2 regions of the Sphingomonas sp. SORGH_AS_0879 genome follow, and region 1 is predicted to be linked to the other one. Evidence: predicted binding sites of a transcription regulator. Region 1 holds the regulator's gene; the other holds the start of a gene.
The links. The regulator LexA, encoded in region 1, represses DNA repair genes until DNA is damaged. The targets are predictions, from matches to a motif close to GTTCCNCNCTTGTTCT.
Positions count from the first base shown of each region.

Region 1 (7,368 bases):
GAGGTGCTGGGCCTCGACATGGAGCGCGCCGGACAGGTGGCGCAGGCGAGCCTGGCCGATATCGGCATCGCCTTCCTCTTCGCCGCCAACCACCATCCCGCCATGGCGCGGATCACCCCGATCCGGCGGCGGATCGGGCGGCGGACGATCTTCAACCTGATGGGCCCGCTCGCCAATCCCGCGCATGTCGGGCGTCAGCTCATCGGCATCGCCCGGCCGGATTATGCGACGGTCTATGCCGAGGCGCTGGAGCAGCTCGGCGCGGAGGCCGCGCTGGTCGTGTCGGGCGAAGAGGGCCTTGACGAACTGTCGGGTGCGGGGCCCAGCATCGCGGTGTCGGTGGGCGGCATCGACGCGCCCGCCACGATCTCGCCGGAGGATGCTGGCCTGCCCCGCCATCCCATCACCGCCATCCGTGGCGGCGACGCGCGGCACAATGCCGAAGCGCTTCGCCGTCTTCTCGCCGGAGAGCCGGGCGCGTATCGCGACGCCGTTCTCCTCAACGCCGCCGCGGCCCTGCTGGTCGCCGGGCATAGCGCCGACCTGTCCCAAGGGGCCGTGGCCGCTGCTCGCGCGATCGATACGGGTGATGCCGCAGCGCTTCTCGATCGATGGATTGCCTACCGATGACGATGCTCGACCGCATCCTGGAAACCAAGCGCGCCGATGTCGCCGCGCGCAAGGCGACGATGTCGCTCGCCGATCTCGACGCCAAGATCGAGACCGTCTCCGCGCCCCGAGGCTTTCGCGCCGCGCTGGACGCCAAGACCGGCCATGCGCTGATCGCCGAGGTGAAGAAGGCCAGCCCGTCCAAGGGCCTGATCCGCGCCGATTTCGATCCCCCCGCCCATGCCCGCGCCTATGAGGCCGGGGGTGCCGCCTGCCTGTCGGTGCTGACCGACGAACGCTGGTTCCAGGGGGCGGACGCCTATCTGGAACAGGCGCGCGCGGCGGTGTCGATCCCGGTGCTGCGCAAGGACTTCATGGTCGATCCGTGGCAGGTCCATGAATCTCGCGCGCTGGGGGCCGATGCGATCCTGATCATCGTCGCGGCGCTCGACGATACGCAGATGCAGGAGATCGAGGCCGCCGCCATCGAATGCGGGATGGATGCGCTGGTCGAGGTCCACGACGCCGCCGAGATGGAGCGGGCCGCCCGGCTCAAGTCTCGGTTGATCGGCGTGAACAATCGTGACCTGCGCGACTTTTCGGTCGATTTCCAGCGCACCTATGAACTGGTCGGGCGCGCGCCGCAGGGTTGCACCTTCGTCGCCGAAAGCGGCCTGACGACCCGCGCCGATCTCGACGCGATGGCCGAGCATGGCATCCATTGCTTCCTGATCGGCGAAGCCCTGATGCGCGAACATGATGTCGAGGCGGCGACCCGCGCGCTGATCGGATGAGCGGCCTTACCCATCTGGACGACAGCGGATCGGCGCGGATGGTCGATGTCGGCGCCAAGTCGGTGACCGCCCGGCAGGCGGTGGCGCAAGGACGCATCACCATGTCGCCCGAGGCCGCCGCCGCGATTCGAGCGGGCGGCGTTCAGAAGGGCGATGTGCTGGCCGTGGCGCGGGTCGCGGGCATCATGGCCGCCAAGAAGACGAGTGACCTCATCCCGCTGTGCCACCCCCTGCCGCTGAGCAAGGTCGAGATCGACCTCGTGCTGGATGCCGAGGGCGTCACCGCCACCGCCACCGCCGCGACGGCGGGGCAGACGGGCGTGGAGATGGAGGCGCTGGCGGCGGTGTCGGTGACGCTGCTGACCGTCTATGACATGGCCAAGGCGTTGGATAAGCGCATGGCGATCGGCGACATTCGCCTGTTGTCGAAGACCGGCGGCAAATCCGGCGACTGGCGCGCCTGACGCCGGGGACGCGGCCGGGAACGCGGATCGCCGTCGAAGCGTCCTTGGGCTAACAGGAGTGACCGTCATTCTTCTACCCGTCGCCGAAGCCCAGCAGCGCCTGCTCTCCCTTGCCACCGAGCGTCCGATCGTCGAACTGCCCTTGCGCGAGGCCGCCGGTCGCTGGGCCGCGCGCGACATAGCGGCGATACGAACCCAACCGGCGAGCGACCTGTCGGCGATGGACGGCTATGCGATCCGCTTCGCCGATATGCCGGGACCATGGACCGTCATCGGCGAGAGTGCGGCGGGGCGGCCCTTTCCCCATGCGATCGAACCGGGCCAGGCCACCCGCATCTTCACCGGGGCGGCGCTGCCCCCCGGAGCCGACACGGTGCTGATCCAGGAAGAAGCGGGCCGTGACGGCGCGACGCTGACCCTGACCGGCGAAGGCCCCGCGCATCGCGGGCGCAACGTCCGGCGGCGGGGACTGGATTTCACGGCGGGCGACCGGCTGATCGCCGCCGGACAGCGCCTGACCCCCGCCCGCATCGCGGTGGCGGCGACGGGGGGGCATGGCACTCTGCCCGTCCGCCCGCGCATCCGCGTCGCCATTGCCGCGACCGGGGACGAACTCGTGCCGCCAGGGCTCGGCAACCCCGATGCCCTGCCCGAATCGAACGGCGTGATGCTGGCCGCGATGCTCGCCGACCTGCCGGTCGACATCATCGATCTGGGTATCCTGCCCGACAAGTTGGAGCGGCTGCGTGACGCTTTCGCGGGGGTGGAGGCCGATCTGCTGGTCACGACCGGCGGGGCGTCGGTAGGCGACCATGACCTGGTCCAGCCCGCGTTGAAGGCCGCCGGGGGGAGCATCGATTTCTGGCGCATCGCCCTGCGCCCCGGCAAGCCGATGATGGCGGGGCGACTGGGTGAAACAGTGGTGCTCAGCCTGCCCGGCAACCCGGTTTCGGCCTTCGTCACCGCGACCCTGTTCGTTCGTCCCCTGATCGCGCACATGGCGGGCGCGGCAGCCCCCTTCCCTACGCCGATTCCCGCGATCCTGGGAGAGGATCTGCCCGCCAACGGGCCGCGCATCGACTATCTGCGCGCGGCGATGATCGACGGGCGGGTCCTTGCGGCGGCGATCCAGGACAGCTCGATGCTGCTGACCCTGGCGCGTTCGACCTGCCTGGTGATCCGCCCGCCGCACGCCCCGGCGGCTCGGGCGGGCGACTCGGCGGAAATCCTGATGCTCGCTTGACGCAAGCCCAAACGTTCCATATAAGTTCCACGTCTGTTCTGGACGGAGGATCGCGATGCTCACCGCAAAGCAGCATGAGCTTGTCTGCTTCATCAATGACCGTTTGAAGGAAACCGGCGTGTCGCCGTCCTTCGAGGAGATGAAGGAGGCGCTGGACCTCAAGTCCAAGTCGGGCGTCCACCGCCTGATCTCCGCGCTGGAGGAACGCCATTTCATCCGCCGCCTGCCCAACCGCGCCCGCGCGCTGGAGGTGTTGCGGATGCCCGATCGGCCTGAAAAGCCCCTGGCGGCTTCGGCACCGGCGGCGACCTCGGATGCTGTCCGTGGCCCCTCGCTCCGCCCCGTGGCGGAACCCGCCAATGACGTGGTCGAAATCCCGCTGCATGGCCGGATCGCCGCCGGCCTCCCCATCGAGGCGTTCGAAGGTAGCTCGACCCTGGCCGTGCCCGCCGCGCTGCTGGGATCGGGCGAGCATTATGCTCTGGAGGTTTCGGGCGATTCGATGGTCGAGGCGGGGATTCTCGATGGCGACTATGCGCTGATCCGCCGGACCGATGTGGCGCGCGACGGCCAGATCGTCGTCGCACTGATCGACGATGCCGAAGCGACGCTTAAATATTTCCGTCGCGAGGGTTCGATGGTCCGGCTCGATCCGGCCAACCGCGCTTATGATCCCCAGCGTTACGCCCCCGCACAAGTTCGGGTGCAGGGCAGGCTGTCGGGTATCCTCCGCCGCTACGACTGAGCCGGACGGGCCGCTGTCGCCGCCTCGATCCAGGGGTGACGATCGCCCGGTCGGTGCACCATATCGACCTGCGGCGGCCCGAGCCGGATCGTCACTCCGCCCGTCCGTCGCAAAGCTGGCGCATCGAGCTTCAACCAGCGCGGACGGCAATCGGGCGGCAAGCGGCGGTCGGCGATGACGATGTCCATGCGCTGGCATAGCGCAACTAGGTCACGCCAGGGCACCGCATAGCCGCTCCGGGTCGCTGCGATCCGCCAGACCTTGCCGTCGCGCGCGATCCGTGTGACGCATATATCCGGCCCGCATCGTGCACCGGGTCGATCGGCGAGCGCCTGCGGTTCCCCGTCGGCCCCTCCCATTTCCGACAGAGCCGAGCGCATATAATCGCCCGCCCGGTCGCGCAGCAGGGCGACGCCCTTGCCGCTCACCACCGCGACATGACGGCCGTCCCCCGTGACGATCAGGTCGGGCGTCGGGGCGAGCAGCATCGCGGCGAAGCCCAGGGCGAGCATCGGCAGACCCAGCCACCGCCACCGGGTCCGCCACAGCGCAATCCAAAGCCCCCCGCCCACCGCCGCCGCAAAGGCCCAGTCCGGTGCGACCGGTAGCGCGACGACCGCGCCGGGCATTGCGGCGACATGGTGCGCCAGCGCCAGCAGCAGGCCCAGCGACCGCCCCAGCAGCCACCAGAAGGGTCCGGCCACCCCCAATGGCTCGAGCAACAGCGCGATCATCTCCAGCGGCATCGCGACGAAGGTGGTCCAGGGGATGGCGATGATATTCGCCATCGCGCCGTAGAGCCCGGCCTTATGGAAATGGAAGATCGCGATCGGCATCAACGCCGCCTCGACCACCAGTCCGGTCACCAGCAGCGCCGCCAGATGGCGGAGCGCCGACCACCGCCAGTCTGGATGCGGCCCGAACCAGCGCCGCATCGCGGGATGATCGTGCAGCGCCACGATGGCGGTGATCGCCGCGAAGGAAAGCTGGAAGCTCGGCCCCATCAGCGCCTCGGGCCGGAAGAGCAGAACGATCAACGCGCCAGCCGCTACCAGCCGCAGGGTCATCGCCTCCCGCCCCAGCGCGAGTGCCGCGAGCACCAGCATCGCCGCGACGCAGGACCGGATCGTCGGCACCTCCGCCCCGGTCAGCCAGGTATAGCCGATCGCCCCGACCGCCCCCGCCGCCGCCCCCAGCAAAGGCAAACGGACCCGCAACGCCAGCCACGGCCATAACGCCAAGAGCCGCACCGTCAGGACCATGACGATCCCCACCACGGCGGTGATATGCAGGCCACTGACCGACAACAGATGGGCGAGCCCAGCCCGGCGCATCGCCTCCGCATCCGAATCATCGATCGCGCCCACATCCCCGGTGGCGAGCGCCGCCGCGATACCACCCTCGCTGCCCGTGATCCGTGCCGTGATTCGCGCCGACAGACGCTGCCTAAGCCCCATGGCCTCCGGAGACGGGCGCAACAGCGTAACTCGTGCGAAGCCACGCCCGGTCGCGCCGATCCCCTGGAACCAGGCGGCTCGCGCAAAGTCATGGCCGCCCGGCGCGACCGGACCCGCAGGCGGCATTAACCGGGCCCGCAAGCTCACCCGCGCGCCCGCGCCCAAACCATCGATCGCATCCTCCTCCGCCAAGGAAACCCGGATGCGCGGCGGCAAGGTCAATGCGCGTCCCCGACCGTCGCGCGCGGCCAGCGGATGCAGCATCAGCCGCACGACCCGCCGTGCCGCCAGCCGGTCCACCCCCTCCACATCCGCCACCAATGTCGCGATCGTCGGTCGGCCAAGCACCGGAGCGCCCACCGACTCGGCACGCGCCCAAGCAAGCAGCACCCCCGCGCTGACCAGCAACGCCGCCATCGCCAGCAAGCGCGGCACCCGTCCGCCATCCGCCAGCGTCGCCGCGCCGAGCCCCATTCCGGTCAGCGCCAGCACCACGGCGATCCACGCCCGCGGATCGGGCAGCATGAACCATGCCGCGATCCCGACGCCCAGCATCACCGGCACCCATAGCGGCAACTGGTTCCGCTCCGCCTCGGCCCAATGTTCCAATAAGCGAAGGCGCGGCATTTGGCGGCGCGGACGCTTGATGCTAGGGGCTGCGGCGGCTGAATGGGCCATCGGATTTCATGATTGGGAGTATGCGCGGTTGAGCGCAACAGATGATATCGCCGCCGGATCGAACGCCACGCCCGTGGTGACCCGCTTCGCGCCTTCGCCGACGGGTTTCCTCCACATCGGCGGCGCGCGCACCGCGCTGTTCAACTGGCTGTTCGCGCGAGCGAATGGCGGCAAGTTCCTGCTGCGCATCGAGGATACCGATCGCGCCCGCTCGACCCAGCCGGCGATCGACGCGATCCTCGACGGCATGCGTTGGCTCGGCCTGGATTGGGACGGCGAGGCGGTGTTCCAGTTCGCCCGCGCCGATCGCCATGCCGAGGTCGCCAAGGAAATGATGGCACGGGGCCATGCCTATCGCTGCTACATGACGCAGGAAGAGATCGCCGCCCAGCGTGAAGCGGCTCAGGCCGCCAAGCAGCCGTTGCGCATCCGCTCGCCCTGGCGCGACGCCGATCCCGCGACCGCCCCCGAAGGCCAGCCCTTCGTCGTCCGCCTGCGTGCGCCGCGCGAAGGTGCGGTCACGATCGAGGACCGGGTACAGGGCAGCGTCACCGTCCAGAATGCCGAGTTGGACGACCTCGTCCTGCTGCGTTCGGACGGCACGCCGACCTATATGCTGGCGGTGGTGGTCGACGATCATGACATGGGCGTGACCCATGTGATCCGGGGCGACGATCACCTGAACAACGCCTTCCGCCAATTGCCGATCTACAAGGCGATGGGCTGGCCCGAGCCGATCTATGCGCATATCCCGCTGATCCACGGATCGGACGGCGCGAAGCTGTCCAAGCGTCACGGCGCGGTCGGGATCGAGGCCTATCGCGACGAGATGGGTATCCTGCCCGAAGCGCTCGACAATTACCTGCTCCGCCTCGGCTGGGGACATGGCGATGCCGAGATCATCGCGCGCGAGGAGGCGGTGAAGTGGTTCGATCTGGCCGCCGTGGGCAAGGCCCCGTCACGCTTCGACCTGAAGAAGCTGGAAAACCTCAACGGTCATTATATCCGTGAGGCCGAGGATGCCCGGCTGGCCGAACTGACCGCCAAGCGTATGGGGGTCGAAGACGTTGCACTGCTCGCCGCCGCCATGCCCGCGCTCAAGCCCCGCGCCGCGAATTTGAACGAATTGGCCGAGGGTGCGCGTTTCCTTTTTGCGGCCCGTCCGTTGAGTCTGGACGACGCCGCCACGGGCCTTCTCGATGAAAAGGCACGGGGCATTCTCTTTTCCGTTCACACCGCGCTTGACGCGGTGCACAACTGGGATACGGAGCGTTTGGAAGACGCGGTACGCAAGGTGGCCGAAACCGAGGGCATCAAGCTCGGCCAGGTCGCCCAGCCGCTCCGCGCCGCCTTGACCGGACGCAAGACGTCCCCCGGA
Region 1 is NZ_JAUTBJ010000002.1:1,765,609-1,772,976, reverse strand. It holds gene trpD (anthranilate phosphoribosyltransferase) at 1-630, shown strand, start outside; gene trpC (indole-3-glycerol phosphate synthase TrpC) at 627-1,403, shown strand; gene moaC (cyclic pyranopterin monophosphate synthase MoaC) at 1,400-1,867, shown strand; gene glp (gephyrin-like molybdotransferase Glp) at 1,926-3,110, shown strand; gene lexA (transcriptional repressor LexA) at 3,166-3,855, shown strand; gene QE379_RS09140 (ComEC/Rec2 family competence protein) at 3,846-5,939, opposite strand; gene gltX (glutamate--tRNA ligase) at 6,019-7,368, shown strand, end outside.

Region 2 (7,368 bases), 770 kb from region 1:
CTGATCGGCGGACAGGCTGCGGTCGTCGCTCAGGCGGATTTCGCCGTCCCCGACCGCCTTGACGCGAGCGACGATGCGGGTGCCGCCATCGGTCAGGAAGCGGGCGGTCGCCGTTTCCGCCAGTCGCGTCGGGTCGGCGATCTGGCCGCTGCCCTCGAAGCGGATGCCGCCCGCGATGGGACTGCGGATACGGGCGCGCCAGTCCTGCAACTCCGCCTCGGTCAGCGGATGAAAGCGCGCGGTGCCGGTGTCCGCCGCCCGCCAGTTCGCCAGCCCCCGCGCGGCACTTTCCGGGTTTTCCCACAGCACGACATGGCCGTGCGGGCGCAGCAACTCGGGCGCGCCGAGGGCCTCGACATGCCGCTCCCAGGCGGGCATGGCCTGTGCCAGCAATCCCGCCAGCGCCCGATGCGCGCGCTCGTACCGGGCGGGGCGGGCGGCCTTCAGCAGGCGCAGCGAGAAGGGCAGCCAGGTCGCGATCTCACGCGGGGGCAGGGCCAGTGCGCCGCCGCGAAAGAACAGTCGCTTGGCAAAGCCGCGCACCATGGCGGGCGAGGCGATCGGCTCGGCCTGTTCGGTCGCGATATGGCCCGCATTGCCCCAGGAGGCGGCTCGCGGCGTTTCCTCCGCCTCGATCAGCGTCACGGTCCAGCCCTTGCGCTGGAGCGCCAGCGCGGTGGTCGTCCCCACCACGCCGCCGCCGACAACGATGACGGTGCGATGATCCGAGGGCGACATGCTATTTTCCGGCTTGGGCATGAGCCTCGTCATATCGTATACGGATTTCCTAGCAAGGGAATCCCGATGACGTCACCGACCATCCGCCACACCTTTTTCTGCATCGACGGCCATACGGCGGGCAATCCCGTCCGGCTGGTGGCGGGCGGCGCGCCGCTGTTGCGTGGGGCCAGCATGGCGGAGCGGCGGCTGGACTTCCTGGCGCGGTTCGACTGGATCCGCACCGGCCTGTGCTTCGAGCCGCGCGGGCATGACATGATGTCCGGCGGCTTCCTCTATCCGCCGTGCGAGCCGGACAGCGACGCCGCGATCCTGTTCATCGAGACGAGCGGCTGCCTGCCCATGTGCGGGCACGGTACGATCGGGATGATTACCTTCGGGCTGGAACACGGCCTGATCACCCCGCGCGAACCGGGCAAGCTGAAGGTCGAGGTGCCCGCAGGCACCATCCATATCGAATATGAGAAGGAGGGCGCGAAGGTCACGGCGGTGCGTATCCGCAACGTCCCCGCCTATCTGGCGGCGGAAGGGATCGAAATCGACGTGCCGGGCTTTGGCCCGCTGACGCTGGATGTGGCCTATGGCGGCAACTACTATGCCATCATCGAGCCGCAGGGGGCCTATACCGGCCTCGACGATCTGGGGGCGTCGAAGCTGGTGGAACTCAGCCGCACGATCCGCGAGCTGGTGCGCGCGAAGTTCGAGCCGGTGCACCCGCTCGAACCCTCCATCCGGGGGGTCAGCCACGTGCTATGGGCGGACAAGCCCTCGGCGGAGGATGCCGATGGGCGCAATGCGGTCTTCTATGGCGAGCGGGCGATCGACCGTTCCCCGTGCGGCACCGGCACCTCGGCGCGGTTGGCCCATCTGGCGGCGAAGGGGCGGCTGAAGGTCGGCGACCGCTTCGTCCATGAAAGCTATATCCGCAGCCGCTTCATCGGCCGGGTCGAGGAAGCGACGGAACTGGGTGGCCAGGCGGCGATCGTGCCGTCGATCCAGGGCTCGGCGATTGCCACGGGGTTCAACACGATCTGGATCGACCGCGAGGACCCGTTCTGGGCGGGGTTCACCGTGGTTTGAAGGGACTGGTCACGCGAAGTCGCGAAGTCGCGAAGGGTAATAGGGTTCGCGCGGAGACGCGGAGGGGCAGGACTCGCCGCGTCAGCCGCCCTACCTGTATTCCTCCCCTGCAAGGCATGGTGGAGGGGTGTCTCCGGTTGTGAGTGTGACCCAACTCTCCCGCCGGGACACCCCTCCGTCAGGCCTCCAGCCTGCCACCTCCCCTTGCAGGGGAGGAATGGGATGAATAGCGGTCCGTTGACGATTCCAAAGCGCGGCCGCGAGGGCCGTCATCTCCGCGCCTCCGCGTCTCCGCGCGAGCAAAACGCCTTCGCGTCATCGCGGCTTCGCGCGAACCTGCCCCGGCCTTCACCGGGGCGATCCTTCACCCCAGATCGTCGATCGCGGGCTGGGGCTCGGTGAACCAGGCGGCACCCGTCTCCGTCACGTAGAAATGGTCCTCCAGCCGCACGCCGAAGCGCTCCGGCACCACGATCATCGGCTCGTTCGAAAAGCACATGCCCGGCGTCAGCGGGGTCTTGTCCCCGCGCACCAGATAGGCCGGCTCGTGGATCGACAGGCCGATGCCGTGCCCGGTGCGGTGGGGCAGGCCGGGCAGGCGATAGTCGGGGCCCAGGCCCGCCCGCTCCAACACCGTGCGGGCGGCATAATCCACCGCCTCGCACGGCTCGCCCGGACGCACGGCGGCGAAGGCGGCGGCTTGCGCTTCCTTCTCGATATCCCAGATGCGGCGAACCTCGTCGCCGACCTCGCCGAACGCATAGGTGCGCGTAATGTCGCTGTGATAGCCGTCGATCAGCGTCCCGGTATCGACCAGCACCACATCGCCCTCGCGCAGCACATCGTCCTGCGGCAGGCCATGCGGAAAGGCGGTCGAGCGCCCGAACTGCACGGCGCAGAAATAATTGCCGGTCGACGCGCCCAGCGTGCGGTGCGCCTGGTCGATGAAGCGGATCACTTCGGACGCGCGAATGCCCTCATGCAGGATGCGGGCGGCGCGGCGATGGACCTCCAGCGTCATGTCCATCGCCTGTTGCATCAGCGCGATCTCGGCGGGCGACTTGATCGAGCGACAGCCATCGACCACCGGCGCGCCGCTGACCAGCGCCACACCCGGTGCGGCCTCGCGGATGCGGTCGACGAACAGGAAGGCCAGCGCCGGGTCGATCGCCAGCGTCTTCGCGCCGTTCAGCGCATCGGCGACCAGCGCGGAGGGGCTTTCATCCTCTTCCCACAGGCGGATATCGGTGGCGGGGATGCTCAGGCTCGCCTCGAACGAGCCCAATTCAAACGCCGGGCAGATGAAGATCGGATCGCCCTTGACCGGCAGCAGCATCGCCACCAGTCGTTCGGTCGCACCCCAGGCGACGCCGGTGAAGTAGCGGAGGCTCGCGCCCGCGCCGATCAGGATGGCGTCGCCCCCCATCCGTGCCGTCAGTTCGCGCGCGCGGTCCATCCGCCAGGCGCGCTCATCGGCGGTGATGACGGGCGCGGGGTTCGCCCAAGGCGACAGGCTCGCCAGTTCGCGCTCCGCCGTCGATCCGCCGATCATGCCTGCCATGCTACTCACTCCGTTTCGTATACGGTTTCGCGTGTAGCGTGGGTTGGCACGGGATGCCAGTCGGAGCGACGGCATTCCCAATTCCCACCCTCCGTTCGTGCTGAGCGAAGTCGAAGCACACGCCCCGCCGCGAAGCTATAGCGTGGCCTTCGACTGCGCTCAGGCTGAACGGGCGTTGGGGACAGGGTACTTACCCCCCATACATCGCCATCGCATCCCGCCGGAACGCGGCACCGCTGTCCGACCGGCTGTAGAACATGTGCCCGCCCGGATAGACGTTCAACTGCACCCGCTGCGCCACGCCATAGCTGGGCATCTGGTCGACGATCAGCCGCGACGCGAAATAGGGGCAGGACAGGTCGTCCCAGCCATGGACGATCATCACCTTCATCTTCGGATCGTTGGCGATCGCCTTGCGCAGGTCGGTGACGGGCGCATCCTCGGGCTTGCCGCGATCCCAGGCGCTGTTCACCTCATAGGACAGGGCATGATAGCGGGCGTCGGTCTTCCAGCCCACTTCACGCGTGACGAAATCGACCATCGCGCTCGTCGTCGGCGCGATCAGCGAGTCGAGCAGCGGGTCGTTGGACCGCTGCTGCGACGACCAGGGGAAGGGGTCGAAGGCGGTGACATTGGAGTCGTAGATGCTGCCGATGGTCGAATCGTTGCGGTGGATTTCGCGCAGGTAGGTCCGCGTATCGACCCGTCCGCCCAGCTTGCGGACCAGCACCGGGTCGAGCCCGGTCAGTTCGGTGACGCGGCTCACCAGCCGCTCGACCGCCTGGGTGTCCGACCGCCCGCGCATCAGGTCACGCAGGTAATCGCCGCGCGCATAGGCCTCGACCCCCGCCATCGCCTCGGGAGTCAGCTTGCCCTGCCGCTCCAGTTGCGCCGCCGCCATCGAGGGCAGATCGATCATCCAGGGCAAGGGCGACAAGGCGGTCGCGTCATCGCCCGAGGCGGGGTCGAGATAGGGCGACACCATCACGATGCCGTTGACGCCCACCCCGATCTGCGATTGCAGTTCATAGGCGATACGCGGTGCCCGGTATCCGCCATAGCTTTCGCCCATGACATATTTGGGCGAGCGCAACCGCCCTTCCTTGACCAGCCAGTCATAGACGACCTTGGACAGATATTTGATGTCCGGGTCGTTGGCGTAGAAGGCCTTCTTGGTCTCTGCCTCGTCCACCAGGCTGCGGCTGAAGCCGGTGCCGATCGGATCGATGAAGACCAGGTCGGTAAAGTCCAGCCAGCTATTGGCATTGTCGGTGGTGACCGGCGAGTCGGACGGCGCATCGCCCTGTGCGCCGAACTGGACATGCTTCGGCCCCACCGCGCCGAGATTCAGATAGACCGAGGCTGCACCGGGGCCGCCGTTGAACGCGAAGGTGACGGGCCGCCGGACATCGCCGCCGGGCACGGTATAGGCGGTATAGACGACCTGCCCGATCTCCTTGCCCTTGTCGTCGCGTACCGCGATCTTGCCGATGGTCGCCTTGTAGCTGATCAGCTTGCCGCCGATCCGTGCGGTCTGGCTGATCGTCTTGTCGTCGGGCAGGGGCGGGCGCCTGGCGTCGTCGTCCTTCTTCTCTGTCGTCGTCTTGGTTTCGGTCTTCTCGGCCTTTTGCGCGGTGGCCGGGGCGGCGGCAGTGGCGGCGAGCAGCAACAGCGCGGACAGGTGCAGGGTCTTCGACAAGATGGAACGTCTCCACGAGCAATATGTGATACTATATCACATGAAGCGTCCGGGACGTGCAATCCCCGCGCTCCGCCGGGGATCATGGGCGATTGTCGCACGTTACCGCAAGCCTCGGCTCTCGAAATACACCGCACCGCAACCTATCTCGCCTCTGGCATTTCTCCCGGAACAGAAGTAGAACCCGCCCTATGCTGACCAAGATTTCCGTCCGCGGCGCGCGCGAGCATAATCTCAAGGATGTCGATATCGACATTCCCCGTGACACGCTGACGGTCATCACCGGCCTGTCGGGGTCGGGCAAGTCCAGCCTCGCCTTCGACACCATCTATGCCGAGGGGCAGCGGCGCTATGTCGAATCGCTGTCCGCCTATGCGCGCCAGTTCCTGGAGATGATGCAGAAGCCGGACGTCGACCATATCGAGGGACTGTCGCCGGCCATCTCGATCGAGCAGAAGACGACCAGCCGCAATCCACGCTCGACCGTGGCGACCGTCACCGAAATCTACGACTATATGCGCCTGCTCTGGGCGCGGGTCGGCATTCCCTATAGCCCCGCGACCGGCGAGCCGATCGCCGCGCAGACGGTCAGCCAGATGGTCGACCGGGTGATGACGCTGCCCGAGGGGACGCGCCTGTACCTGCTCGCCCCCGTGGTGCGCGGGCGCAAGGGCGAATATCGCAAGGAAATGGCCGAGTGGCAGAAGGCGGGCTTCACCCGCGTTCGTATCGACGGCCAGCTCCATGAGATCGATGAAGCCCCCGCGCTGGACAAGAAGTTCAAGCATGACATCGAGGTGGTGGTCGATCGCCTGGTGGTGCGCGAGGATATCGCCACGCGCCTGGCCGACAGTTTCGAAACCGCGCTCAAGCTGGCGGACGGCCTCGCCTATGTCGATCCCGCCGATCCGGTCGAGCCCGCGACGCCCAAGTCCGTCGTGCTGGGCAACAATGCCCCCGATGGCCGAATCGTCTTCTCCGAAAAGTTCGCCTGCCCGATCAGCGGCTTCACCATTTCGGAGATCGAGCCGCGCCTCTTCTCGTTCAACGCGCCGCAGGGGGCGTGTCCGGCCTGTGACGGGCTGGGCGAGAAGCTGATCTTCGACGAGGATCTGGTCGTCCCCAATCACGAACTGTCGATCAAGAAGGGCGCGGTGGTGCCCTGGGCCAAGTCCAACCCGCCCAGCCCCTATTATATGCAAGTGCTGGGCAGCCTGGCGCGCGAGTTCGGCTTTTCGCTGGAGACGCCGTGGAAGGATCTGGACGAGAAGGTCCGTGACGCGATCCTGTACGGGACGAAGGGCAAGGCGGTCACGCTGACCTTCATCGACGGCAAGAAGTCCTATGACGTTAAGAAGCCGTTCGAGGGCGTGATCGGCAATCTCAACCGCCGGATGCTCCAGACCGAGAGCGCCTGGATGCGCGAGGAACTGGCCAACTATCAGTCGTCGCAACCCTGCGAAGTCTGTCACGGCGCGCGCCTGAAGCCCGAGGCGCTGGCGGTCAAGATCGCGATGCAGGACATCAGCTATGCCACCCGCCTGTCGGTGGTCGATGCGCTGGCCTTCTTCACCGGCCTGCCCGAACATCTGACCGACCAGCAGCGGGCCATCGCGCAGCCGATCCTGAAGGAGATCGTCGAGCGGCTGGGCTTCCTCAACAATGTCGGGCTGGATTACCTGAACCTCGACCGGACCAGCGGCACGCTGTCGGGTGGCGAGAGCCAGCGCATCCGCCTGGCGTCGCAGATCGGCTCGGGGCTGTCGGGCGTGCTCTACGTGCTGGACGAGCCATCCATCGGGCTTCACCAGCGCGACAACGACATGCTGCTGGCGACTCTGCGGCGGTTGCGCGACCTGGGCAACACCGTGCTGGTGGTCGAGCATGACGAGGATGCGATCCGCACCGCCGACTATGTCATCGACATGGGGCCGGGCGCGGGCGTGCATGGCGGCCAGATCGTCGCGCATGGCACGCTCAAGCAGTTGCTCAAGTCCAAGACCAGCGTGACCGCCGACTACCTGAACGGCACGCGCGAGATCGCGGTCCCGGCCAAGCGGCGCAAGGGTTCGGGCAAGAAGCTGACCGTGCACAAGGCGACCGCCAACAATTTGCAAGGCGTGACGGCGAGCATCCCGCTGGGCACCTTCACCTGCATCACCGGCGTCTCGGGCTCGGGCAAGTCGAGCTTCACCATCGACACGCTCTATGCCGCCGCCGCGCGCACGCTGAACGGCGCACGCATCCTGGCGGGCAAGCATGAGAAGATCACCGGGCTGGAGCATCTCGA
Region 2 is NZ_JAUTBJ010000002.1:998,983-1,006,350, forward strand. It holds gene QE379_RS05415 (FAD-binding oxidoreductase) at 1-759, opposite strand, end outside; gene QE379_RS05420 (4-hydroxyproline epimerase) at 805-1,818, shown strand; gene QE379_RS05425 (Xaa-Pro peptidase family protein) at 2,183-3,379, opposite strand; gene QE379_RS05430 (S10 family peptidase) at 3,570-5,078, opposite strand; gene uvrA (excinuclease ABC subunit UvrA) at 5,270-7,368, shown strand, end outside.
Region 2: a site for LexA is predicted at 5,247-5,262, ahead of uvrA (excinuclease ABC subunit UvrA). Genes of this name have one in related genera too.